DNA from 2 places in the Cupriavidus sp. 10L43_2 genome. Region 2 is predicted to be linked to the other one. Evidence: predicted binding sites of a transcription regulator. Region 2 holds the regulator's gene; the other holds the start of a gene.
The links. The regulator sigma-54, encoded in region 2, starts transcription at its own class of promoters, with help from an activator protein. The targets are predictions, from matches to a motif close to TGGCANGNAANCTGCTTT.
Positions count from the first base shown of each region.

Region 1: AC1DEL_RS21355 (isopenicillin N synthase family dioxygenase) is a predicted target of sigma-54. The motif match lies at 3,552-3,569, and genes of this name have one in related genera.

Region 1 covers NZ_JBFTJE010000017.1:70,972-80,642, forward strand. The annotation lists gene AC1DEL_RS21340 (arylamine N-acetyltransferase family protein) at 1-804, opposite strand, end outside; gene AC1DEL_RS21345 (Mpo1 family 2-hydroxy fatty acid dioxygenase) at 1,017-1,514, shown strand; gene AC1DEL_RS21350 (HU family DNA-binding protein) at 1,812-2,270, shown strand; gene AC1DEL_RS21355 (isopenicillin N synthase family dioxygenase) at 2,370-3,359, opposite strand; gene kdgD (5-dehydro-4-deoxyglucarate dehydratase) at 3,728-4,642, opposite strand; gene AC1DEL_RS21365 (MFS transporter) at 5,070-6,434, shown strand; gene garD (galactarate dehydratase) at 6,463-8,058, shown strand; gene AC1DEL_RS21375 (8-amino-7-oxononanoate synthase) at 8,241-9,671, shown strand, end outside.
Region 2 covers NZ_JBFTJE010000026.1:56,332-66,002, forward strand. The annotation lists gene AC1DEL_RS26140 (LON peptidase substrate-binding domain-containing protein) at 1-361, opposite strand, end outside; gene rapZ (RNase adapter RapZ) at 407-1,309, opposite strand; gene AC1DEL_RS26150 (PsiF family protein) at 1,374-1,706, opposite strand; gene hprK (HPr(Ser) kinase/phosphatase) at 1,815-2,786, opposite strand; gene AC1DEL_RS26160 (PTS sugar transporter subunit IIA) at 2,843-3,298, opposite strand; gene hpf (ribosome hibernation-promoting factor, HPF/YfiA family) at 3,777-4,130, opposite strand; gene AC1DEL_RS26170 (RNA polymerase factor sigma-54) at 4,181-5,662, opposite strand; gene lptB (LPS export ABC transporter ATP-binding protein) at 5,796-6,596, opposite strand; gene lptA (lipopolysaccharide transport periplasmic protein LptA) at 6,637-7,281, opposite strand; gene lptC (LPS export ABC transporter periplasmic protein LptC) at 7,345-7,980, opposite strand; gene AC1DEL_RS26190 (KpsF/GutQ family sugar-phosphate isomerase) at 7,993-8,976, opposite strand; gene AC1DEL_RS26195 (monovalent cation:proton antiporter family protein) at 9,150-9,671, shown strand, end outside.

The DNA of each region.
Region 1 (9,671 bases), on a different contig from region 2:
CAGGTCGATGACGGCCTCGGCGTCGTCCAGTTCCTGCTTCTGGACGCTGCCGTCGGCGGCGCGCGCGGCGAACTGGCCGTTGCGAAGCGCCAGGCGCACCCCGTCCACCACCCGCGCCACCATCAGCGTCTGTGTGAACTGGCTGTCTGGATGGGTCGACACGTACCAGTTGCGCGCCACGTAATCGATCTTCGGCTGCGGGGTCAGGTCGAAGCGGTACATCACGCGCCAGTCGTCCGCGCCGGTGCCGTCATCGGACCGGAATTCGAGGTCGTAGGCGTGGAACGCGGTGCTGGCCAACTGCGCCGCCGGTGTGGGCGTCAGCCGGAACGGCACGTCAGGGTCGACCGGCAAGGACAGCGGTAGCGCGCGGTCGAGTGTGGTCCCGCCGAAGCCCACGTCGGCCAGATAGCTCTCGTGGGCCACCTCGACGCGCAGCAGCATGTGGGAGAGCCCGGTGGGCGGATGGTCCGCCGGCAGCCGCCAGCGCACGCGCGCGGCCAGGGGCACCACGGTATAGCCGAGCGCCTTGAGCCCGGCGCAGAACAGGGTATTGAGCTCGAAGCAGTAGCCGCCGCGCCCCTGGGTGACGAGTTTTTCGAACACGTCCGGCACGTCGATCCGCACGGGTCGGCCCGTGAGCGGATTCAGGTTCTCGAACGGGAGATGGGCGAGCTGGGCTGCGATCAGCGCGTCCAGCGCGGGGAGGTCGGGGCTGGCTGGCGCGGCATCGAGGCCGATCCGCGCCAGCCACGCCGGTAGCTGATCGGGCGAGAGCGGGGAAATTTCATCGACGGGAAGCATGGGGTTCGCTGTCTCCGTGGGGGTCCGATAGCGGCCCGGGTGGCGGTTGGTTTGGCGAGAATGCCAGGCTGCGCCGACGGAATCCGCTTCGTCAGCGGTGGGGTAGACCGAGGCCGGCGCGCCCACTACTATAAGTCCACAACGCCACCGGCACCGATGCCCCACGCATGACAGGGTCATCCTCAGCCGGGCCCTCTCACAGGAGACGCCCCGTGAAAACCCTGATCGAGCATCTGTCGCATTACGCGGCCTATCACCGCGATCGCCGCAACATCGTCACCCATTTCGTCGGCATCCCGATGATCGTGCTGGCCGTGACCACGCTGCTCGGCCGGCCCGCCCTGCCGCTCGGCGAGGGGGCGGCGTTCCTCACCCCGGCCATGGTCGTCTACGCGCTCTCGTGCCTGTTCTACCTGCGGCTGTCGTTCGCCTTCGGCCTCGCCATGGCGGTCATTCTGGCCGTATTCCTATGGGTTGGGGCATGGATTGCCGCGCTGCCGACGGCGGCCTGGCTCGCTTCCGGCATCGGCCTGTTCGTGGTGGGATGGATCATCCAGTTCGTCGGGCACTACTACGAGGGGCGCAAGCCGGCGTTCGTCGATGACCTCGTCGGGCTGCTGATCGGCCCGCTCTTCCTGGTGGCGGAGACCGCGTTCGCGATGGGCCTTGCCCGCGAAACGCACGACGCGATGGCCGCGCACGTGCACTGATCGGGTCAGATTCCAGATCTTCGGGCACACGCCGCGCACGCCAAAGTGGGGGGACGTACCCCCTTTACGCGTGCGCAAGGCCCGCTCGCGAGCCCGTTGCTGACGCAAAGCAGCGACAAAACCCGGGGTTTTCACTGGGTTTGACGTGCCTCATGTACGAAAACCCCTTGACTTGCGGTACTTTCCGCTATGATTCAGTGCGTACCGGCACCCGTGATTCGCAACGTGCCACTGCGGTGAGACGCAGCGATACGCAGCGATACGCCGGGACACATTCTTCAACTCACGTATATCGATATGGCGACCAAAGCGAAACCGACCACGAAGACTGCAACCAAGCCCGCTGCCAAGAAGGCACCGGCAACCAAGGCACCCGTGAAGGCTGCCGCCAAGAAGGCCGCTCCGGCCAAGAAGGCTGCTCCCGCCGCTGCTCCGGCCCCGAAGCCGCTGAAGGACACCTTCAACAAGTCGAGCCTGGTCGCTCACCTGGTAGCTCAGACCCAGCTGGAAGCCAAGGCCGTGAAGTCGGTGCTGGCCCATCTGGAAAACACCATCGTCAGCGCGCTGAACAAGAAGGGCGCCGGCGAATTCACGCTGCCGGGCCTGCTGAAGGTGACCGCACAGCAAGTGCCGGCCAAGAAGAAGCGCTTTGGCAAGGACCCGTTCACGGGTGAAGAGCGTTGGTTCCCGGCCAAGCCGGCCAGCGTCAAGGTCAAGGTCCGTCCGCTGAAGAAGCTGAAGGACGCCGCGGCCTGATCGCCACGCATCTTTGGTAGTCCTGAAAACCCCACCCGCTCCGGCGCGTGGGGTTTTTTGTTGCCCGGATGCCCGGGCGGCGAGGGCGGCGAGGGCGGGTCAGTACGCCTTGAAATTGGCCGCCACGCGCTGGCGCAGGAAATCGCCCGCCGAGATGGCTGGGTACAGCCGCGCAGGGCCCTCGATCGTCGCCTCGCGGTTGGCCTGGCAGAAGAACGCCAGGCTGTAGCGCGGGCCCATGTACTCGCCCGGCGCGGGGTTGCGTACGCGGTGGAAGTTGGACGGCAGGCGGTCATCGCTCCAGCGCATCAGCATGTCCCCGATATTGCACGTGATGACGTCCTCGTCCGGGGCGATGGGCGTCCACGCCTGCGCCTCCATCTCCTTGCCCGGACAGACCTGCAGGCCGCCCTGGCCCTGGCGCTGGAACAGCAGCGTCAGGCAGTCGAAATCCGTATGGGCACCGGCACGCCAGAGTTCGAGTTTGTCCTGCGCCTCGGGCGGAATCGCGTAGTAGTGCAGCAGCCGCAGCGTGCTCTGGTAGTCCGGCGCGGCCGGGTCGTGGGCGCGCGTGAAGAATTCCGGATCGAAGCCGAGCTTGTCGGCGAAGCAGGACAGGAGCTTCATGCCCACCTCCCAGCACTGGCGCTCGAAGGCCAGCATGGTGGCCTGGAAGCCGGCCAGCTCCGCCTCAGTGGGCCATAGCGGCGCCATGTGCGGGCGCGTGATCTGGTAGGACTCCTTCTGGTCCGGCGTGCCCGTGGACGGCCGTACCTGCGCGCGGGACTCCCAGCCGGCGTTGTTGGCCTTCTGCAGCGGATACAGGCCCTTCACGGCCTCCGGCAGCGCGAAGAAGCGTTCGGTCATGGCGAAGGCTTCGCGCACGGCGGCGAGGTCGATGCCGTGGTTCGCAACCTGGAAGAAGCCGACGTCCACGGCCGCATGCCAGAGTTCGTCGGCGATCTCGGCCTTGCGGCGGGGGTAGTCGGAGAGGTCGATGCGGCGGATCTCGCGCGCGCTGGTCTCGTGGCCTTGCGCGCCCATGCGGGATTCGCGGGCCAGTTCGTGGAGGGAGGCGGTGCTGGTCATGATCGTTCCGGAGTCAGGAAAGGTTGGGTGCGGCCCTGCCTTTCGCGCGATGACTGCCGGGGGATCTGACCTGCGGACGATCTCTTGAGCCCCGGTGCCAGTCGCGCAAGGGCGGGGCACGGACGTCAAGAGCAATTTCCTGCCGCGCACCGGGGGTGGGCGGTTGAACGCTTCTACTCTTCGGGGGGTGAGATTGCAGGTTTCGGGCCAGCCGGCACGACCCGGTTTTGACCCAGTTCCGGGCCGATTTGCGCCGGGGTGGCGCACGCCATGCCGCAGGATGGTGCGGCGCGCCCAAAAAAAACGCCGGCGCAAAGGCCGGCGTTCAGTTCTTTCCTCCCGCAGCGGGGAGGGCACCACATGACCGCTTACTGCGGTCCCAGCTTGCGGATCAGGGCGTCCAGCTTGCCCATTTCCTCTTCGTTCAGGTCCGTCAGCGGTGCGCGCACCGGGCCGGCATCGTGGCCAACCAGCTTGGCGCCGGCCTTGACGATCGACACCGCGTAGCCGTGCTTGCGGTTRCGGATGTCCAGGTASGGCAGGAAGAAGTCGTCGATCAGGCGACCCACGGTAGCGTGGTCGTCCGCCGCGATGGCGCGGTAGAAGTCCATCGCCGTCTTCGGGATGAAGTTGAACACGGCCGACGAGTACACCGGCACGCCCAGCGCCTTGTAGGCAGCGGCGTAGACCTCGGCGGTGGGCAGGCCGCCCAGGTAGGCCAGGCGGTCGCCGAGCTTGCGGCGCACGCGCACCATTGCCTCGATCTCGCCCACGCCGTCCTTGAAGCCGATCAGGTTCGGGCAGCGGTCGACCACGCGTTCCAGCAGGTCGGCGCCGATGCGCGAGTTGGCGCGGTTGTAGACGATCACGCCGCACTTGGTGGCCTTGCAGACCTCTTCAATGTGGTTGGCGATGCCTTCTTCGCTGGCTTCGGTCAGGTAATGCGGCATCAGCAGGATGCCGTGCGCGCCCAGGCGCTCGGCTTCCTTGGCGTATTCGATGGCCACGCGGGTCGGGCCGCCGGCGCCGGCCAGGATGGGTACCTTGCCACGGCAGGTTTCCACCGCGGTGCGGATCACGTTCGAATAGTCCTGCTGCGTCAGCGAGAAGAACTCGCCCGTGCCGCCGGCTGCGAACAGGGCCGAGGCGCCGTACGGGGCCAGCCATTCCAGGCGTTCGATATAGGTCGACGGGCGGAAATTGCCCTGTTCGTCAAAGTCGGTCACGGGGAACGAAAGCAGGCCGTCCGAAATAATCTGCTTGAGTTCTTGCGGTGTAGTCATGTCGCTCATCCTGATCGCCACATGGCGAAAATGGTGTGGTTTGTTAATGGGGCAAGGCCCGTTCGATGACCTCGCACCCAACTGCTGAGTGGATTCGAGATAAGTCATCGTACAACTAACAACTTGACGGTGCAAGGGCTAAGGGCACGACCGAGGGAAAACCCCGGCATTTTTGCCCGCACCGGGGGTGGGCAGACGAGGGGGGCGTCACATCGCCCAGACCGGCCGATCGCCCGCCAGGCCGCAAGCAGATTGAAAGGAAGGCCATCGGGCCCGATGCCCGAAAGCAGGGCGATTTGCACCGTTCAGGGTAAACGCGCACTGTGTCTGACGGAACCGCGTCCCTATAATCGCAGTCGTACGACGACATATCACAAGCCGGTTCCCACGCATTCTGCACCCGGTCCCCGGCTGTGAGGAGACCCCGATGAACGCAAGCCCCACTTCCAGCACCGCCGCCGCGACTTCTGTCGAAGGCGCGCGCCGCACCAACGTCCGCTACTGGATTCTCCTGCTCATCTTCATTGTGACCACGGTCAACTACGCCGACCGGGCCACGCTGTCGATCACCGGCCCCGCGATGCGCGAGGAGTTCGGCTTCAGCGCCGTGCAGATGGGCTATATCTTCTCCGCCTTCAGCTGGGCCTATGTGATGGCGCAGATTCCAGGCGGCTGGCTGCTCGACCGCTTCGGCGCACGCCGCATCTACGCGGCCAGCATCTTCGTCTGGTCGTTCTTCACGCTGCTGCAGGGCTGGCTGGGCGTGTTCGCCACCATCGGCTCGGTCATGACCGTACTGTTCGCGCTGCGCTTTGCCGTGGGCCTGGCCGAATCGCCGGCTTTCCCGGCCAACGCCAAGGTGGTCGCCAGCTGGTTCCCCACCGCCGAGCGTGGCACGGCATCGGCCATCTTCAACGCCGCCCAGTACTTCGCCGCCGTGGTCTTCACGCCGCTGATGGCCTGGGTCGTCCATAGCTGGGGCTGGCACCACGTCTACCTGTGGATGGGCCTGATGGGCATGGCGCTGGCGCTGGTATGGCTCAAGATCATGCGCAGCCCAGCCACGCACCCGGCCGTGAACCGCGCCGAACTCGACTATATCGAGCAGGGCGGCGGGCTGATCCATATGAACGAAGGCGCCGGCCAGGCCAAGGAAAAGGCACCGGCGGGCTGGTTCTACGCCAAGCAACTGCTCTCCAACCGCATGCTGGCTGGCGTGTACCTCGGCCAGTACTGCATCAACGTGCTGACGTACTTCTTCCTGACGTGGTTCCCGGTGTACCTGGTGCAGGCGCGCGGCATGTCGATCCTGAAGGCGGGCTTCGTGGCCTCGCTGCCGGCTATCTGCGGCTTCCTGGGCGGGGTGCTGGGCGGGGTGATCTCCGACAGCCTGCTGCGCAAGGGCTACTCGCTGACCTTCGCGCGCAAGCTGCCCATCGTGGTCGGCATGCTGCTGTCCGTGTCGATGATTGCCTGCAACTACGTGGATGCCGAGTGGCTGGTGGTCGGCATCATGGCGCTGGCCTTCTTCGGCAAGGGCATTGGCGCGCTGGGCTGGGCTGTGGTGGCCGATACGGCGCCCAAGGAGGTCATGGGCCTCGCCGGCAGCATTTTCAACACCTTTGGCAATATCGCCGGCATCGTGACGCCGATCGTGATCGGCTATATCCTCAGCGTCACGGGCTCGTTCAACGGCGCGCTGGTTTTCGTGGGCATCAACGCCCTGGTCACCGTGGTGAGCTACCTGGTGATCGTGAAGGACATCCGGCGCGTGGAACTGAAGCACGCCTGATATAGAGAGAAGACAAGGACCCCCCAACATGTCTGAACAGGATTCCCCGGTGGCCGCCCAGGCCGTGGCTGCCGACCCCAAGCCGCTGTACATCCGCATCCACGCCGACGACAACGTGGCCATCATCGCCAATGACGGCGGCCTGCCCGCCGGCACGGTGTTCCCGTGCGGCCTGACGCTCGTGGAACGCGTGCCGCAGGGCCACAAGGTGGCGCTGGTGGACCTGAAGCAGGACGACGCGGTCATGCGCTACAACGTGGTGATCGGCTACGCGCTGAAAGACCTGCCGCGCGGCAGCTGGATCAACGAGCGCGTGCTGCGCATGCCCGAGCCGCCGGGCCTGACCGACCTGCCGATCGGCACGCGCGTGCCGGCGCCGCTGCCGCCGCTGGAAGGCTATACCTTCGAAGGCTTCCGCAATCCGGACGGCTCCGTGGGCACCCGCAACATCCTGGCGATTACCACCACGGTGCAGTGCGTGTCCGGCGTGGTCGAGCACGCGGTGCGCCGCATCAAGGCCGAACTGCTGCCGCGCTACCCCAATGTCGACGACGTGATCGGCCTGGAGCACACCTATGGCTGCGGCGTGGCGATCGACGCCCCCGATGCCATCGTGCCCATCCGCACGCTGCGCAACATCGCCCTGAACCCCAACTTCGGCGGCCGCGCGATGATGGTGAGCCTGGGCTGCGAGAAGCTCCAGCCGGAACGCCTGATGCCGCCCGGCACGATCCCCATCCAGACCGGCGCCGGCGAGGTGCAGGTGGGCGTAGTCTGTCTGCAGGATGACCAGCACGTGGGCTTCGGGTCGATGATCGACTCGATCATGACCATGGCCGAATCACACCTCGAAGTGCTGAACGCGCGCCAGCGCGAGACCTGCCCGGTCTCCGAACTGGTGGTGGGTGTGCAGTGCGGAGGCAGCGACGCCTTCTCGGGCGTGACCGCCAACCCCGCCGTGGGCTACGCCACGGACCTGCTGGTGCGTGCCGGCGCCGCCGTGATGTTCTCGGAAGTGACCGAGGTGCGCGACGGCATCGCCCAGCTCACCGCACGGGCCGCCACCCCGGAAGTGGCCGAGGCCATGATCCGCGAGATGGACTGGTACGACCGCTACCTGGACCGTGGCCGCGTGGACCGCAGCGCCAACACCTCGCCCGGCAACAAGAAGGGCGGGCTGTCGAACATCGTGGAAAAGGCGATGGGGTCCATCGTCAAGTCGGGCAGCTCGGCCATCTCCGGCGTGCTGTCACCGGGCGAGAAGCTCAAGCAGAAGGGCCTGATCTACGCCGCCACGCCGGCCAGCGACTTTATCTGCGGCACGCTGCAACTGGCAGCCGGCATGAACCTGCACGTGTTCACCACTGGCCGGGGCACGCCGTATGGCCTGGCCGAGGTGCCGGTGATCAAGGTGGCCACCCGCAACGACCTGGCGCGCCGCTGGCACGACCTGATGGACATCAACGCGGGCCGCATCGCCACCGGCGAGGCCACCATCGAGGATGTGGGCTGGGAGTTGTTCAACCTGATGCTGGACGTGGCCAGCGGGCGCAAGAAGACCTGGGCCGAGCACCACAAGCTCTACAACTCGCTCGCGCTGTTCAACCCGGCGCCGGTGACCTGAGTCACTGGCTGGGCAGGGAAGAGAAGGGGCCGCCGTCGCGCGGTCCCTTTTTTTGCCGATGCGCTGCGCCCGGGGCGAAGCCCGCTTCGCCGCACCCCCATCCCCATCCCCCGGATCACGAATCCGCCTTCGCACTGCCCACGCGCCCGCGCCGCGACGTCGAGATCCCGCCGAGGGAAGCGGTGCCGAGCGAGCCCAGTTTCCACCCGCTGGACGACCCGATCGCGGACCGCTCCGGGCCGCTCGACACCGAGCAGTACGTCAGCCCGACCACGGTGCGCCTGCAGCGGACCCCGCGCGCGCTCACCGGCGACGTGGCCCTGTGGCTGCTGATCAAGATGAATGCCGACATGCTCGGCTGGGACAACTACGTCAAGCAGATCGATTCGCTGTTCTTCCCGGACGCGAACACGCCGCTGGGCAAGGATGGCGAGCCGTTCCTCTATGGCGGCGCGGCCCGGCTCAGCCGGCGCCGTTTCCTGCCCTTCACGGACACCGACGCCTACCGGGCCCTCAAGGTGGCGACGGAAGCCTTCGTAGTCACCTGGGGGGCCGTGGTGCCCAGCGGGCCGACGGCCAACGACATCGCCCGGCTGCTGGCCTATGACCCGACCGCCATCGCCCTGGCCAACGACCGCCTCGGCCTGAAGATCACCAAGCCGGACGTGCTGGCGAACAAGTATTTCGGCGGCGGGGCCTCGCCCACGCTCCCGTACCTGCAGCGGATTGCCTCCGCCCTGCAGGGCACGGACGCGGCGGAGCGGATCAACCGGGCGCTGACGGACCGGACCGTGCCGGAAGAGCGCGCCGCGCTACCGGGCGAAGGCGTCACGCCGACGCCCCAGCGCCACCTCGACCAGTGCGGCGAAGGCTGCCTGTGGCTCGACCACTGGAACCAGGACATCTCGGCCAAGCTGACCTATCCGCCGCTGATCGAGCTGATCTGGAGCTACTGGATGGAGGAACTCCAGCTGGTGCAGACCATGAACGCGATCTCCCGGCGCTTCCAGAACGTCTCCGCCGGCCCACGCGACCCGCTGGCCCAGTTCGAACTCGATTCCCTGCGCCCGCTCAACAACATCATCTGGGGCTGGGTGCAGGACGAGCAGCACCGCCTGCCGATCGAACGGCGCGCGGCGGAGTACCAGCACGAGTACGGTTTCCAGCTCATCGGCCGGGCCGTGCCGCAGGTGCAGCCGGCCGACACGCGCAGCAAGTTCCTGGGCGCGTTCCACACGCTGCTCAACCTGTGCGTGCCGTTCTTCCGCCAGGCCGACGACACCACGGTGGTGCCGGACGGCTTCCCGCTGCTCAACGCGCTGCGCGAGGTCCACCTGATCCTGTCCGAAGGGGCCCACAACCAGTTCCGCGACCTGCCCACCACCTCCCGCGTGGAAATGATGATGCAGCAGTGGATGCTGGCGCGCCCCGAGTTCCGTGAGTTCCTGCCCCGGCGCGCGATGGTGGCGTATCCGGAGCCGTGGATGCACTCGGTGGAGAGCATGCGCAAGCTGCAGGGCTGGGGCGATACCAACACCTACCAGTTCTGGCAGTTGGCCACCACGGGCGAGCAGATCGTCTCGTCGATCCGCTGGAGCGACTGGAACTCGGTG
Region 2 (9,671 bases):
GGCCGTCATCACGCGTGCTGTGGGAAAGGACCTGGAAGCGTTGCCGGCCGCGCGCCTCGATCAGCAGCACGCCCAGTTGCTCCATATTGCAGTCGACGATATCGGCCAGGCAGCCCACGTCTTCGGGCACGGTGGGCTGGTCCTGCTGCGCCACCTCGTTGCCACTCGCGATCAGGCAGACGCCGAACGGCGTGTGGTCGCGCATGCAGTTGCGCACCATGTCCACATAGCGCGCCTCGAATACGCGCAGCGGCAGGCGGCCATCGGGAAACAGTACCGTGTGGAGCGGAAACAGGGGCAGCGCGTCCAGATCAGGCGCGGGATGCGTCGAATGACCAGTGTCTGGTGGATGTGACGACATGCGATGCCGGTTCCGGTTCCACTACCAGGGAGGGACGTTGGCGCGTCAGCCTGCCGGGGCAAGCTCGCGGTGCCTGACCAGCACATTACCATGTGCCCGGAAGTAGTTGGCAAGTCTTTCCGCGATAAACACCGAGCGGTGCTGGCCGCCCGTGCAGCCGATCGCCACGGTCAGGTAGCTGCGGTTATCGGCAATGAAACTCGGTAGCCACTTCTCCACGTAGGCGCGGATGTCCTCGGCCATCGCCAGCACCATCGGCTGGCTTTGCAGGAAGTCGATCACCGGCACGTCGCGGCCCGTGAGGGGGCGCAGCGCGAGGTCGTAGTAGGGGTTGGGTAGCGAGCGCACGTCGAAGACCATGTCCGCGTCACTCGGCACGCCATGCTTGAAGCCGAACGATTCGAACAGCAGCGTGAGCTGCTGGCTGTCCTCGCCCCGGATCAACTCTTTGATCCAGCTGCGCAGCGTGTTGGTGCGGACGTTGCTGGTGTCGATACGGTGCGCCGATTCGGCCAGCGGGCTCAGCAGCTCGCGCTCCATCTCGATGGCTTCGATCAGCGAGGTATCGTGCGGTGCCGCATCGGCATTGGCGCTGCCCGGCAGGGCGGGTACCTCGGCCACGCGCCCGGACAACGGGTGGCGGCGGCGTGTTTCGGAGTAGCGCTGCACCAGCGCGTCGGTGTTGGCGGTCAGGAACAGCACCTGCACCTGATGGCCGGCGGCGGCCAGTTGGCGCACGGTGTCCGGCAGCCGCGCCAGCGACTCGCGGCTGCGAATGTCGGTGGCCACGCCCAGGTGGGTATAGCCCTGCTCGGCCAGGTAGCTGGTCAGCTCGGGCAGGAATTGTGCCGGGAGGTTGTCGACGCAGTAGTAGCCTGCATCTTCCAGGACATTGAGGGCGACAGACTTGCCGGAGCCGGAGATTCCGGTGATGAGGAGGATCCGCATAGCCCTGCAAGGATAGCACCGGGTGATGGCTGCGTCATGACACCCGGCGCACAAAAAGTGACGATCAGGCCGCCGGCTTGGACAGGCAATCGCTCATGAACTTCTTGTAGTCGTCGCCCTTCTTGCCCTTGCCCTGCTTGCTGCAGGCGGTCATCTTGTCCTGCTGGGTCTTGGGTTCGGCGGCGGCGGCGGGCTTGTTGGAGAGGCAGTCGCTCATGAACTTGTTGCGCTCGTCGCCCTTCTTGCCGGTGGCCTGGGCGTTGCAGGCCTTCATCTTGTCCTGTTGGGCGTTGGGCGCCTTGGCGCCAGAGGCGGCGGGGGCCGAGGCACTCTGGGCAAACGCGCCCGTGGCCAGCAGCGGGGTCACCAGCAAACACATCGCGATCAGCTTCTTCATGCTTCTCTCCTTGGCTGTGGAAACACTACGAATGGGTCCGATCCATTGGCTCGATGCCCATTACAGCACAAACGATGGAGAGCCGTGGCGCGTTGACGCGCCACCGCATCAGAGCAGGCGGCCCTGGCCGCGCGAGACCACGTCCGCCTGCATGGCGGCGCGCTGACGGTCCATGAAGTCGCGCAAGGTGTCGATGCCGCGCAGGCGCAGTATCGTATTGCGCACCGCAGCCTCGACCAGCACGGCCAGGTTGCGGCCGGCTGCCACCTGGATCTTCACCATGTGGATTGGCAGGCCCAGGACATCGAGGTATTGCGAGTCAAGCGGCAGGCGCTCGAACTCGCCGTCGTTGCGGCGCACGAGCTGCACCACGAGCTTGAGCTTCATCTTCCGGCGCACGGCCGTCTCGCCGAAGATCGTCTTGATGTCGAGCAGGCCCAGGCCGCGCACTTCCAGCAGGTTCTGCAGCAGCGGCGGGCAGCGGCCCTCGATGAAGTCGGGTCCGAGTCGCACGAAATCCACCGCATCGTCGGCCACGAGACCGTGGCCGCGCGAGATCAGTTCCAGGCCCAGTTCGCTCTTGCCCAGGCCGGACTCGCCCATGATCAGCACGCCCATGCCGAGGATGTCGAGGAACACGCCGTGCATCGTCACGCGCGGGGCGGAGATGCGCGACAGGTAGAGCCGCAGATGGTCGATCACAGCCGCCGACGACACCGGCGTGGTGAACAGCGGCGTGGACGAGCGCGTGCAGCGCAGCTCCAGGTCTGGCGGCGGCTCCATGCCATCCGCCACGACGAGGAACGGCGGCTCGAGCAGGATCAGCTCGCCCATCTGGCGCTTGCGCGGCTCGTCGTCGAGGCGCTGGTAGTAGAGGATTTCCGGCTTGCCGAGCACCTGGATCCGGTTCGGGTGGATCAGGTTCAAGTGGCCGACGAGGTCCGCCGCCGAGGTGGCTTCGCGGGCGAATTCCACGTCGAAGGCCCGGTCGGCCCCTTCCAGGCCAGCGACCCACGAGAGCTTGATGTCGGCTGCGTTGTCGTCGAAGATCGACTGCGAGGTGACGCCGGTGAGTTCCATGCGCGTATGACTTTCGGGGGCGGACAGGCCGTTTCAGGCGGCCGTTGGGGCGGGAGTCAGGGGTGCCACTGCGTCAGCAGATCATGCACCGCTTCCGACGTGGGCAGTGTGGCGAGGCCCTCGCGCATCTCGCGGTCCGAGAGCAGTTGGGCGATTTCCGACAGGATTTCCAGATGTTGTTGCGTGGCCTGTTCCGGCACGAGCAGGAAGATCAACAGCGACACCGGCTTGCCGTCCGGCGATTCGAACGGAATGGGCTCGGCCAGGCGCATGAAGCCGGCCAGCGGCTGCTTGAGACCCTTGATGCGGCCATGCGGAATGGCCACGCCGGCACCCAGACCCGTGGAACCCAGCGATTCGCGCGCGAACAGGTTATCGGTCACGGTAGCACGCGCCACGCCATGGTTGTTCTCGAACAGGAGCCCGGCTTGCTCGAACACCCGCTTCTTGCTGGTGACGGTGACGTCGAGATGGATGTTGCCGGGTGGCAGCAATTTGGCCAAACGATTCATGGGCGATGCGCGAGAAGTCAGGTTAGCGGGCCGGGGCGCGAAGGCCGTCCCGCCGGATTCGGGGCGAAACTTGGGTACCGAGATCTTGTCTGGGACGCCCGCATTGGAGCGTCCGGCCATTATAGAGCAGGGCTCCACCGCGATTTTGCGATGCAGCGCCGGGGTCGCGGCGGTGCCACGACGTGCCGGCCGGCTTGCCCACCCGGGGTGTCCCGGGGCCGTCCTGTCGTTATTTGTATGGCGGAGCATACACCGAGGCGGGCGGCTTGCGAACACTTGTTCCCATTTTGACCGCTCACGGGGGCCCCGGGTCGCCCTCCGGCGTGGCAATAAGGTAACGAAACATTCCAGGTGCCCGCACCGTCACCGCCATGGCGCGCGCCCATCAAAAAAGCCGCGCTGATTGCGCGGCTTGAGCTCTTCTTTTCAGTCCTCTGCAGGGTCGGCAACCGCTCTGTTTTCGGTTGCCTGCAGGTGTCTACTGCTGCGTCAGTTGCTGGGCGGCCATCTGGTACTTCACCGCCTCGCGATCGTGGCCCTGTACGCGGTCCTTGTAGCGGATGACCTGGCGGTCGAGCTTGTCGACCAGACAGTCGATCGCCGCATACAGATCTTCATGATGCGCTTCGACGAAGATGTCCTTCCCCTTCAGATGCAGATTGATTTCCGCGTACTGGCGCCGGTCCTTCTCCTTGTGATTGTCCACCGATAGCAGCACGCTCACGCCGATGACCTGATCGAAATGCCTGACAATTCGCTCCAGTTTCGTTTCCACATACTCACGCAGCGGGGGCGTGATGTCGAGGTGGTGTCCACTGATCTTGAAGTTCATAGCGCTTCTCCTTCTGAAAGAGCCGCACCAGGCAGGCGGTTGCGGCTCGGCTACAAAGTCTTGCGGAGATTGACTGCGGGGATCTTGAGCGCTTCGCGGTATTTCGCCACCGTGCGGCGTGCGACCACGAAGCCTTGCTCACCCAGCAGTTCGGCGATCCGGCTGTCGGAAAGAGGATTCCTGGGGTCTTCGGCTCCTATCAGTTGCTTGATCAGCGCGCGGATTGCCGTGGAGGAGGCCGCGCCGCCAGTCTCCGTAGAGACGTGGCTCCCAAAGAAGTACTTCAACTCGAAAGTACCCATGGGCGTGGCCATGTACTTATTCGTGGTGACCCGGGAAATGGTCGACTCATGTAAACCGAGTGTATCGGCTATTTCCCGCAAAACCAAGGGGCGCATCGCGATTTCGCCATGCGTGAAAAAGTTCTTTTGACGTTCCACAATTGCCTGCGAAACACGCAGGATCGTATCGAATCGTTGCTGGATGTTCTTGATAAGCCACCGCGCCTCCTGAAGCTTCTGCTGCAGGCCTGCCGTCCCCGTTTCGCCCTTCGCGCCGCGCAGGATCTGCGCATACATGTCGTTGATGCGCAGCCGTGGCATGACATCCGGATTGAGCGCCGCGATCCACCCGCTGCCGCTCTTGCGCACGAACACGTCGGGCACCACGAAGTCGGCCTCGGGACGGTTGAACGCGTGCCCCGGATACGGCGCCAGCGAGCGAATCAGTTCGTGTGCCGCCTTCAGTGCTATTTCGTCCACCTGGAGCGCTTTCTTTAGCCGCGTGTAGTCGCGCACGGCCAGCAGTTCCAGATGATGATTGACGATGGTCAGCGCCAGCTCACGATGGGAGTGCTTCAGGCGACGCAATTGCAGGCTGAGGCACTCCGCGGCATTGCGCGCGCCCACGCCGGGCGGGTCGAAGCTCTGCAGCAGGGTCAGGATCGCGTGGACTTCGTCGATCTCGAATTCGAGTTCCTCGGGCAGTTCGGTGCAGATTTCCTCGAGCGAGGCGCTCAGGTAGCCGTCATCGTCGAGCGATTCGATCAGGAAGATGGCCAGGCCCTTGTCGCGCACCGAGATCTTCAGCGGGGCCAACTGCCCCATCAGGTGCTCGCGCAGCGTGGGCTCGGCATCGCGCAACTGCATCGGCGACTTTTCGTCCTCGTCGCCCTGGGGGCGGCGGGCGAAGTCGTCGAGGCTCCAGTCGCTGCCGTAGTCCTCGCTGCCGTTGTCGTTGTAGTTGTCGTCCTCACCGCCGGACGCGCCATCGGTGCGCGCGTCGCCGTTGGGCTGTGGCTCGGAGGAGGCCGGCGCGGGGGCGCTCTGGAGGTTGACCGAGCCATCGGCGGCTACCCGCAGCGGGCTTTCGATCCAGTCGTTTTCGCGTTCGAGCAGGGGATTTTCGGTCAGCGCCTGTTCCACTTCCTGCTGGAGTTCAAGCGTCGAGAGCTGCAACAATCGAATCGACTGTTGCAGCTGCGGGGTCAATGCCAGATGTTGCGAGAGACGAAGCTGAAGCGACGGTTTCATGCGACCTATTCTATGCGCATCCTTCCGACTATGGAACGGAAATTGCTATCGCCTATCGCTCTGACTTCCTGATCGACCCCGGCTGTCGCCGTGGAGGCCGGGAGAAGCGCGGCCGCACGCGGCGGCCGATGGGTCACATGCGGAAATTTTCGCCCAGGTACACGCGTCGCACGGACTCGTTGGCGATGATTTCCTCAGGCTGGCCGGCGGCCAGCACCGTGCCTTCGCTGATGATGTAGGCGTGGTCGCAGATGCCGAGCGTCTCGCGCACGTTGTGGTCGGTGATCAGCACGCCGATGTTGCGCGCCTTCAGGAAGCTCACGATGCGCTGGATTTCGCCCACGGCGATGGGGTCCACGCCGGCGAACGGCTCGTCCAGCAGGATGAAGCGCGGCGCGGAGGCCAGCGCCCGGGCAATTTCCACGCGGCGGCGCTCGCCGCCGGAGAGCGACAGCGCCGGGTTGTTGCGCAGATGGGCGATCTGCAGGTCATCCAGCAGCGAATCCAGGCGGCGTTCGATCTCGGCCTTCGGCAGCGGCTTGCCCTTCTCCAATTGCAACTCGAGCACGGCGCGGATGTTTTCCTCGACGTTGAGCTTGCGGAAGACCGAGGCCTCCTGCGGCAGGTAGGACAGGCCCATGCGGGCGCGCTCGTGGATCGGCAGGCCGCTGATGTGCTGGTCGTCCAGCACGATGTCGCCCTCATCCAGTGCCACCAGGCCCACGATCATGTAGAACGACGTGGTCTTGCCGGCGCCGTTCGGACCGAGCAGGCCGACCACCTCGCCGCTCTTCACGTCCAGCGAGACGTCCTTGACCACGGTGCGCGAACCGTAGCGCTTCTTCAGGTGGCGCACGACCAGCGTGCTGCTGTCGGTACGGGCGGCCGACGGGGCTGCGGAGGCGTTCGGGGCGAGCGTGGCGGAGTCGTTCATCAGGTCAATGCATGCGTGACGCGGCGGGCGCGTCCGGGGTTCAGGGCTTGCCGGGCGCGGGCGCCGGCTTCAGTTCCAGCGGCGGTGGCGGCGCGGCGGCGCCGCTGGCCGGGTCCGCGCGCGGCGAGAGCACGGCGCGCACGCGGCCGGACGGGTTGCCGGTGGAGGTGTTGTTGTCGCCGCCGGCAGCCGTGTAGTACTCGTTGCGGCTGTCGTAGGTGATCACGGCGCCGCGGATCTCGTCGACGGTCTTCGCGCCGGCGATGCGCGCCGCGCGGGCATGACCGATCAGCTTCGACATTTCCTGCTTGCCGTCGTACTCGATGCGGTCGCCCCAGCCGTCGATGTATTCGTCCACGCCGTCGCGCTTCTGGCGGATATACGCCTGGCGGCCCGGATTGGCCGTGGCCACCGCGTACTGGTAGCCCTCGGGGTCGGTGCGGATCTGCGCGGCGTCCGACTTCAGCACCATCGTGCCCTTGGTCAGCACGACGTTGCCGGTCAGCGTATAGATCTGCTTCACGTCGTCATAGCTGGCGTTGTTGGCCTCCAGCACCAGCGGCTTGTCCTTGTCGGCACGCTCCGCCAGGGCCGGCTGGGCCAGGGTCGCGCCGAGCGCGGCGATTGCCACCGCCAGGGCGGGCACGATGCGGCGACAGGACAACGTCGTCAGGGATGGGGTCATGTTGGTCAGCTGAGAGAATGACGGGCGATCCGTTGCCGGCGCCTGGCGTGCTTGTTGTTGTGCTTACTGCGTGGTCCGGGCCTGCCCCGACGGCGGATTCATGACGATGGTGCCGCGTACGTTGCCGAGCAATTGTACTTCGCGCGTGACATTGTTGAAGACCAGTCCGTTGGCCGTCATCACCGACGGGCCGCGCGTGAGTTGTACCGCTTTATCGGTCTTGACGATGTCGTCATTGACCAGCAACTGGAAATATTGCGATGCAGCGGTCATGCGCGGGTCCTTCGACGGATCCACGCCGGGTTGCCGTACCAGGAAGGCATTGCCGTACAGGTCGATGACCGAGCCCTCCGAGTTCATCACGCCCCGGTCCGCGTTGACCGTGACCGGGGGGCGGTCCGGCTGGTAGGCGCGCATGGCCGGCGTGGTCACCTCGTAGGTCTGGTCGTCCTCGAAATGGATCATCTTCACGCCGGTGAAGCGCATCTTGGTGGCGCCGGTCGTGTCCAGTTCCGTGGCCGAGAAGCGGTCCATGTAGTAGTCCGCCTCATGGCGCTTGGCGCGGTTCTGGGCGGCCTCGTCCTCATGGGGCGAGTTGATCTGCACCAGCCAGAACGTGCTGCCGGCGACCATCGCCATTAGCAGCAGCGGCAGCAGCCGCATGACCAGACCGGAGATCCTGCCGAAGAAGTCGCGCATCGCCGGCCCCGCTCAGATGACCTTGGCGCGGGTCAGGTCATGGATGTGGAGCGCGCCCACGAGCTTGCCGTCGCCATCGACCACCAGCAGCTGGTTGATGCGGTTCGCTTCCATGATCTGCACCGCTTCCACGGCCAGCTGGTCCTGGTTCACCACGTGGGGGTTACGGTGCATGACCTCGCCGATGGGCACGGTGCGCCAGTCGCGCGGGGTTTCCAGCAGGCGGCGCAGGTCGCCGTCGGTGAACACGCCGATGGCGTGGCCGTCCGGGTCCACCACGGCCGTCATGGCCAGGCCCTTGCGGGTGATTTCCATCAGCGCCTGGGCCAGCGGGGTGTTTTCACGCACCTCGGGCACGCCGTTGCCGGTGCGCATGACGTCGCGCACGTGGGTCAGCAGCTTGCGGCCCAGCGCGCCGCCCGGGTGCGATCGGGCGAAGTCTTCCTCGCCAAAGCCGCGCGCGTCCAGCACGGCCACGGCCAAGGCGTCGCCCAGCGCCAGCGCCGCCGTGGTGCTGGCCGTCGGGGCCAGGTTCAGCGGGCAGGCCTCCTGGGCCACGGCGCCGTCCAGATGGGCATCGGACAGCTTGGCGAGGTTCGATTCCGGGTTCCCGGTGACCGAGATCAGCCCGGCGCCGATGCGCTTGACGATCGGGACGATCGACAGCAGCTCGGCCGTCTCGCCGGAATTGGAGAACGCAATCAGCACGTCGTCGCGGGTGATCATGCCCAGGTCGCCGTGGCTGGCCTCGGCCGGGTGCACGAAGAACGACGGCGTACCCGTGGAAGCCAGCGTGGCCGCCACTTTGCGGCCGATATGGCCGGACTTGCCGATGCCGGACACGACCACGCGTCCGGTGCAGCCCAGGATCATCTGGACCGCCTTGGTAAACGCGGGCGTCAGTCGGTCAGCCAGCGCGGAAACGGCGTCGGCTTCGATCTGGAGGGTGTGGCGAGCGAGCTTAAGTGCTCGTTCCGCATCGAAATTGGCTATCATGGCGACGAAGTATACCAACGAATGCGATGGCGACCGGCCCGGCTTTTCTGCCATGGGGTCCGGGCGACCGCCGCTTGCCGTGTTTCCCCGGCGAGGCACCGATGCCGGGACGGCGCGCGTGCCCGGCCGGCTCGTTCCAGGTCAAGCCCCAAGTCTTCCCCGAAGCCCGCCGAATGCATTCTCCGCTGGAACTGACCCTCGTGCTGCTGGCCGCCGCCGTTCTTGGCGTGGTGGCCTTCCGCATGCTGCAACTGCCACCCATGCTGGGCTACCTGGCGGTGGGCATCCTGATCGGTCCCCACGCGCTCGCGCTGGCCAACGATTCCGCCCAGACCAAGTACCTGGCCGAATTCGGCGTGGTCTTCCTGATGTTCTCGATCGGGCTCGAGTTCAACCTGGGCAAGCTCCGCTCGATGAAACGGCTCGTATTCGGGCTGGGCGGCTCCCAGGTGGTGCTGACGATGCTGCTCGTGGTAGCGGCCGGATGGGCGCTCTCGGCCTGGATCGGGCTGACCTGGCAGGCCTCGGTGGCGCTGGGCGGGGCGCTGGCCATGTCCTCGACGGCCATCGTCTCCAAGATGCTTTCCGAGCGCATGGAGCTGGAGGCGGAGCACGGCCGCAACATCATCAGCGTGCTGCTGTTCCAGGATCTGGCCGTGGTGCCGCTGCTGATCGTCATCCCGGCGCTCTCGCGC